2 linked regions of the Alkalilimnicola ehrlichii MLHE-1 genome follow. The protein of the gene in region 1 interacts with the protein of each later gene in a pairwise test. Links are inferred from orthologs where the notes say so. Each region holds a gene or a part of one and is shown in the gene's direction. Other genes may lie near its edges. The genes, in order: rlmKL and typA.

Region 1 (3,309 bases):
AACCGGGGTTTTCCACCAGGGTTTTAGTGTAATGGCCGGTCCTTGGCGCCCCGGGCGGCGCCTGCTAGCCTACCCGTTTCCCCAAAGCGGATAATGGCTCGGGCCGACCATCATGGAATCGTTGCAGGATCAACTTTTAAAGGCGGGCCTGGCATCCAAGGAGCAGGCCAAGGATGCACAGCGTGAACTGCGCGAACGGCGTCGCTCAAAAAACCGGCGTAAAGGCGGCAAGGCGGCCAAACCCGACACCACCGCCGACCAGGCGGAGCGCCAGGCGCAACGGGCACAGGCGGAGAAGCGCGCGCGTGATCGCGAGCTGAACCGCCGGCGTGAGGCCGCCAAGGCGGCAAAGGCCGGGCGTGCCGCCGTCCAGCAGTTGATCCGCAAGGTCCGGGTGGACGACAACCGGGGCGAGGTGCCCTTCCACTTTGCGGTCGGCAAGGTGATCAAGCGGATCCTCGTGACCGAACACCAGGCCCGCTCCTTGGCCGAGGGCCGTCTGGCGGTGGTGGCGCTGGACCGGGAGTACGCCCTGGTGCCCCGGGAGACGGGGGAGAAGGTCCGCGAGCAGCATCCCGAGGCGTTGGTCCTCCTCAATGAGCCCGGCGGCGGCGACGCCGATCCCGCCTACGAGGAGCACCCCATTCCCGACGACCTGATGTGGTAATGACCGGGTGAACGAACACCATTCCCTGTTTGCGGCCTGCCCCCGGGGCCTGGAGCCGGCGCTGGTCGAGGAGTTGGCCCGGCTCGGGGTCGCCCAGCCCCGGGCGCAGCGCGCCGGGGTCGCCTGGGAGGGGGATCTGGAGAGTGCGCTCCGGGCCTGCCTATGGTCCCGACTCGCCAGCCGGATCCTGCTCGGGTTGAGCACCGTCCCGGTGGAGGATGCCGACGGCCTTTATCAAGCAGCTCGCGACCTGCCCTGGGAGGACCATCTGTTGCCGGGTGACACGTTGGCGGTGGATTTTCATGGCAGCAATGCCGCCATCCGCCATACCCGGTTCGGGGCGCAGCGGGTGAAGGATGGGGTGGTGGATCGCATGCGGGCCGTTGGCCACCCCCGGCCCTCGGTGGACACGGCCGCCCCGGATCTGCGCATCAATGCGGTACTGGCGGGCGGGCGGCTGCGTCTGGGGATCGACCTTTCCGGCGAGAGCCTACACCGGCGTGGTTACCGCCAGGGCGGGGGCCGTGCCCCCCTGAAAGAGAACCTGGCCGCCGGACTCCTCTGGCTGGCGGGGTGGCCGCGCATTGCCGAGGACGGCGGTGGTCTGCTCGACCCCATGTGTGGCTCCGGGACGCTGGTGCTGGAGGGGGCCCTGATGGCGCTGGACCGTGCTCCGGGGCTGGGGCGCGAGCGCTGGGGCTTCAGCCGCTGGGCAGGGCACGTCCCGGTCTACTGGAAGCGTCTGCGCGACGAGGCCGAGGAGCGCGCCGCCGCCGGGGGCCGGCGACGGCTGGCGCTGGTGGGCTACGATCAGGACCCGCAGGCGATCCGCGCGGCGTTGGACAATCGCGAGCGGGCGGGGCTGCGAGACCGCGTCCACTTCGAGCGCCGGTCGCTGGAGGCGGCGGAACCGGTCGGGGAGCGGCCGGGTCTGGTGGTGGTCAATCCTCCATATGGGGAGCGGTTGGGCCAGCGCCAGGCACTGGTCACCCTCTACGCCAGCCTGGGGGCCCGCCTGCGAGGGGCCTTCGGTGGCTGGCAGGGTGCCGTCTTTAGCGGTGCGCCGGAGCTGCTCGATTACCTGGGGCTTTCCATCGCCCGCCGGCACGCCTTGTATAACGGTGCCCTGGAGACCCAACTGGCCGTCTTCGCCCTGCGTGAGCAGGGCGCGGACCGGCGGAGTCAGGGGGCCACGGCCCTGGACAACCGGCTGCAGAAGAATCACCGCCACCTCCGGCGCTGGTTGCGACGCGAGGGCGTTAAGGCCTACCGGTTGTACGACGGTGATCTGCCGGAGTATGCGCTGGCGGTGGATGTCTACGAAACGGAATCGGGGCGCCATGCCCATGTCCAGGAGTATCAGGCCCCGCGCAGCGTCGACCCACGCAGCGCCCGGCGGCGGCTGCGTGAGGCGCTGGAGGTGATCGCGGCGCACCTGGAGGTGGGGCCGGAGCGGGTTCACCTTAAGGTGCGCCGCCGGCAGAAGGGGGCGGACCAGTACCGCCCGGTGGACCAGACCGGCGAGCGGTGGGTGGTGCAGGAGGGCCCGGCCCGGTTCTACATCAACCTGAGCGATTATCTCGATACCGGTCTGTTCCTGGATCATCGCATCACCCGGCTGCGACTCGGGGAGCAGGCCAGGGGGCGGCGGTTCCTCAATCTGTTCGCCTATACCGGAACGGCGACGGTGCATGCGGCGTTAGGCGGTGCCAGAGAGACCATCACCGTGGACCTGTCGGCCACCTACCTGGGTTGGGCGCGGGATAATCTCCTGCTTAACGGCATCGAGCCGGGAGCGCGCCATCGGCTGGAGCGGGCGGACTGCCTGGCCTGGCTGGCCGGGCAGGCGGAAAGCCGGCCCGGGCGTTACGACCTGATCTTCATGGACCCGCCGACCTTTTCCAACTCCAAGCGCATGTGCGAGAGCTTCGACGTGCAGCGCGATCACCCCCGGCTGATCCGCCAGGCCATGCAGTTGCTGGCCCCGGATGGGTTGTTGGTCTTTTCCTGTAACCGGCGGGGGTTTTCCCTGGATGAGGCGGTGGCGTCCGACTACGCCTGCCGGGAGATCACCCGGGAGACGATCCCCCCAGATTACGCCCGTAATCCCCACGTGCATTATTGCTGGGAACTCCGGCATCGGTGAGCTGAACGCCATTGGGTGTCCGGTCGGCACAGCGAGGCGGCAAGCGACCTGACAGTCCACGCGCCACCTGGATCGCCGCGTCGCTGCGCTCCTCGCGATGACGGGGGCTTCCCCCGCCGTCACTGGGAGCCCCGCAGGGGCGTGGCAGTCCATGGCGGGGTGTGGATCGCCGCGTCGCTTCGCTCCTCGCGATGACGGGGGCTTCCCCCACCGTCACTGGGAGCCCCGCAGGGGCGTGGCAGTCCAGGCGGGGTGTGGATCGCCGCGTCGCTGCGCTCCTCGCGATGACGGGGGCTTCCCCCACCGTCACTGGGAGCCCCGCAGGGGCGTGGCAGTCCATGGCGGGGTGTGGATAGCCGCGTCGCTTCGCTCCTCGCGATGACGGGGCTTCCCCCGCCGTCACTGCGAGGAGCGAAGCGACGTGGCAGTCTACCGCTCTGGATCGCCACGGGCCTTCGGCCCTCGCGATGACGGGGAGGAAGGCCGTCGGCCCTCG
Region 2 (3,250 bases), 1.2 Mb from region 1 along the record:
GCTTCAGGTCCGGCTGCGAGCCACAAAGGGTGCAGGGGATGATGGGAAACGCCATGCGCTCGGCATAGCGCTCCAGATAGGGCTCCGGCACATAGGCCAGCGGCCGGATCACCACGTGGCGGCCATTGTTGGAGCGCAGCTTGGGCGGCATGGCCGCCAGCCGGCCGCCATAGAAGAGGTTGAGGAAGAAGGTCTCCAGGATGTCGTCGCGGTGGTGGCCCAGCGCGATCTTGCTGCAGCCCATCTCCTCCGCCGCCCCGTAGAGCAGCCCCCGGCGCAGCCGCGAGCAGAGCGAGCACTTGGTCTTGCCCTCGGGGATCACCCGCTCCACGGTGGAGTAGGTGTCCGCCTCCAGTATCCGGTAGGGCACGCCCAGCGATGCCAGGTACTCGGGCAGCACATGCTCCGGGAAGCCGGGCTGCTTCTGGTCCAGGTTCACCGCCACCAGCTCGAAGCGCACCGGCGCGCGCTTTTGCAGGCGCAGCAGCACGTCCAGCAGGGCGTAGGAGTCCTTGCCCCCGGACAGGCAGACCATGACCCGGTCGCCCTCCTCGATCATGCGGTAATCGCGGATGGCGTTGCCGGTCAGGTGGCTGAGACGCTTCTGCAGGGTTTTCAGGCCCATGCCCATGACGAGACCTCTTGGGTTCGGAGCGTGCCGGGTGGCAAGTGTTTGCGCGGAACCCATCATCAGAGCACCGCCCAAAGCACCGCAAACCCCGGATTCTATCAAAGACGGGGAATAAACCCTCGACACCAGCCCCCAACTCCCGGATGATAGCGCCCCCGTATCAGCAACGACCTGTCACGACTCCATGACCGAACGCCTGCGCAACATCGCCATCATCGCCCACGTCGACCACGGCAAGACCACCCTCGTCGACAAACTCCTGCAACAATCCGGCACCCTGGAAACCCGCGGTGAGGCCGTCGAGCGGGTCATGGATTCGAACGACCTGGAGAAGGAACGCGGCATCACCATCCTCTCCAAGAACACCGCCATCCAGTGGAACGACTGGCGCATCAACATCGTCGACACCCCCGGCCACGCCGATTTCGGCGGCGAAGTGGAGCGGGTGCTCTCCATGGTCGACTCGGTGCTGCTGCTGGTGGATGCCGTCGACGGCCCCATGCCGCAGACCCGGTTCGTCACCCAGAAGGCCCTGGCCCTGGGGCTGCGCCCCATCGTGGTGGTAAACAAGATCGACCGGCCCAGCGCCCGCCCCGACTGGGTGGTGGACCAGACCTTCGACCTGTTCGACCGGCTGGGCGCCAGCGACGAACAACTGGACTTCCCCATCGTCTTCGCCTCCGCGCTGCAGGGCTATGCCAGCGAGGACAGCGAGGCCCGGGGCGGCGACATGACCCCGCTGTTCGAGACCATTACCCGACATGTCCCGGCCCCCGAGGTGGACGCGGACGGCCCGTTCCAGATGCAGGTCAGCTCGCTGGACTACAACAGCTACGTGGGCGTGATCGGCATCGGCCGGATCACCCGCGGGCGGGTGCGCACCAACTCCCCGATCAGCATCATCGGCCGCGACGGTCGCAAGCGTAACGGCCGCATCCTGCAGGTGCTCGGCTTCCACGGCCTGGACCGGGTGGAGGTGCCCGAGGCCCGGGCCGGCGACATCATCGCCTTTACCGGCTGCGAGGGGCTCAACATCTCCGATACCCTCACCGACCCGGCCCACCCGGATGCGCTGCCCCCGCTCACCGTGGATGAGCCCACCGTGAGCATGACGTTTCAGGTCAACACCTCCCCCTTTGCCGGTCGCGACGGCAAGTACGTCACCTCGCGGCAGATCCGCGAGCGCCTGGAGCGGGAACTGATCCACAACGTGGCCCTGCGGGTGGAGCCCACCGACGACCCGGACCGCTTCCGCGTCTCCGGGCGCGGCGAGCTGCACCTGTCCGTGCTCATCGAGAACATGCGCCGCGAGGGCTACGAGCTGGGTGTCAGCCGCCCCGAGGTGATCGTGCGCGAGATCGACGGCGTTCAGCAGGAGCCCTGGGAGCAGCTGACCGTGGACGTGGAGGAGCAGCACCAGGGCGCGGTCATGGAGAAGCTGGGCGAGCGCGGCGGCGAGCTGCAGGACATGATCCCCGACGGCAGGGGCCGGGTACGGCTGGATTTCATCATCCCTGCCCGCGGGCTGATCGGCTTTCGCACCGAGTTCATGACGGCCACCTCCGGCACCGGCCTGATGTACCACGTCTTTGACCACTACGGCCCGGTGAAGCAGGGCGACTTTGGCAGCCGACACAATGGGGTGATGGTGAGCATGGCGAAAGGCAAGGCGCTGGCCTACGCCCTGTTCAACCTGCAGGAGCGGGGCAAGCTGTTCATCGGTCACGGGGCGGAGGTTTACGAGGGGATGATCGTGGGCATCCACGCCCGCGACAACGACCTGGTGGTCAACCCGCTCAAGGCCAAGCAGCTCACCAACGTTCGCGCCGCCGGCTCGGACGAGAACCTCATCCTGACCCCGGCCATCGACCTGACCCTGGAGCAGGCGCTGGAGTTCATCAACGACGATGAGCTGGTGGAGGTGACCCCGGAGGCCATCCGCCTGCGCAAGAAGCTGCTCAAGGAACACGAGCGCAAACGCGCCGCGCGCTGAACGGCAACGGGCGCCCTCCCCCGGCCTTTCCCACCGTCATTGCGAGCCCCGAAGGGGCGTGGCAATCCACACGCCGCATGGATCGCCGCGTCGCTTCGCTCCTCGCGATGACGGGGAGTAAGGGGCACACCTCTTGAAGAACTGGACTGTGCAGGGAGGAGCAGGCCGCCCCCACCGTCACTGCGAGCGGGCCCCACCCCCACCGTCACTGCGAGCGGGCCCCACCCCCACCGTCACTACGAGGAGGCGAAGCCGACGTGGCAGTCTACCGCCCTGGATCGCCACGGGCCTTCGGCCCTCGCGATGACGGGGAAAAGCCTTCGGCCCTCTTGAAGAACTTGACTGTGCCGGAAGCGGAAGGTCGCCCCCACCGTCACTGCGAGGAGGCGAAGCCGACGCGGCAGTCTACCGCCCTGGATCGCCACGGGCCTGCGGCCCTCGCGATGACGGGGGAAAGCCTTCGGCCCTCGCGATGACGGGGAGTAGGTTAGGAGTGGTAACATACCCCCCCGAGTATGCGAAAGCCCTGATAATCAACACAGCCTCCGGTAAGCAAGACTATGGACGACAAGACCCGCACTGAACTTGAGGCCGCGGCCTTCCGTGCCCTGGTGCAGCACCTGCGT

What was found.
Region 2: the proteins of rlmKL (region 1) and typA interact in binary tests that used the Escherichia coli proteins (3 or more experiments, as listed by UniProt). The link is inferred for Alkalilimnicola ehrlichii MLHE-1 from one-to-one orthologs.

Annotation. Positions count from the first base shown.
Region 1 is NC_008340.1:2,219,858-2,223,166, reverse strand. The notes cover bases 249-3,243. They hold rlmKL (bifunctional 23S rRNA (guanine(2069)-N(7))-methyltransferase RlmK/23S rRNA (guanine(2445)-N(2))-methyltransferase RlmL), read left to right. Parts: upstream 249-674; coding sequence 675-2,813; downstream 2,814-3,243. Other genes in these bases: MLG_RS09925 (DUF2058 domain-containing protein), read left to right, coding at 249-667. In the rest of the region: more of MLG_RS09925, read left to right, coding at 113-248. UniProt on the Escherichia coli protein: Specifically methylates the guanine in position 2445 (m2G2445) and the guanine in position 2069 (m7G2069) of 23S rRNA. Methylation occurs before assembly of 23S rRNA into 50S subunits.
Region 2 is NC_008340.1:1,064,456-1,067,705, reverse strand. The notes cover bases 284-3,219. They hold typA (translational GTPase TypA), read left to right. Parts: upstream 284-815; coding sequence 816-2,624; downstream 2,625-3,219. Other genes in these bases: MLG_RS04840 (DUF1244 domain-containing protein), read left to right, coding at 3,185-3,219; ttcA (tRNA 2-thiocytidine(32) synthetase TtcA), read right to left, coding at 284-631. Also shown: more of ttcA, read right to left, coding at 1-283; more of MLG_RS04840, read left to right, coding at 3,220-3,250. UniProt on the Escherichia coli protein: A 50S ribosomal subunit assembly protein with GTPase and nucleotide-independent chaperone activity, required for 50S subunit assembly at low temperatures, may also play a role in translation.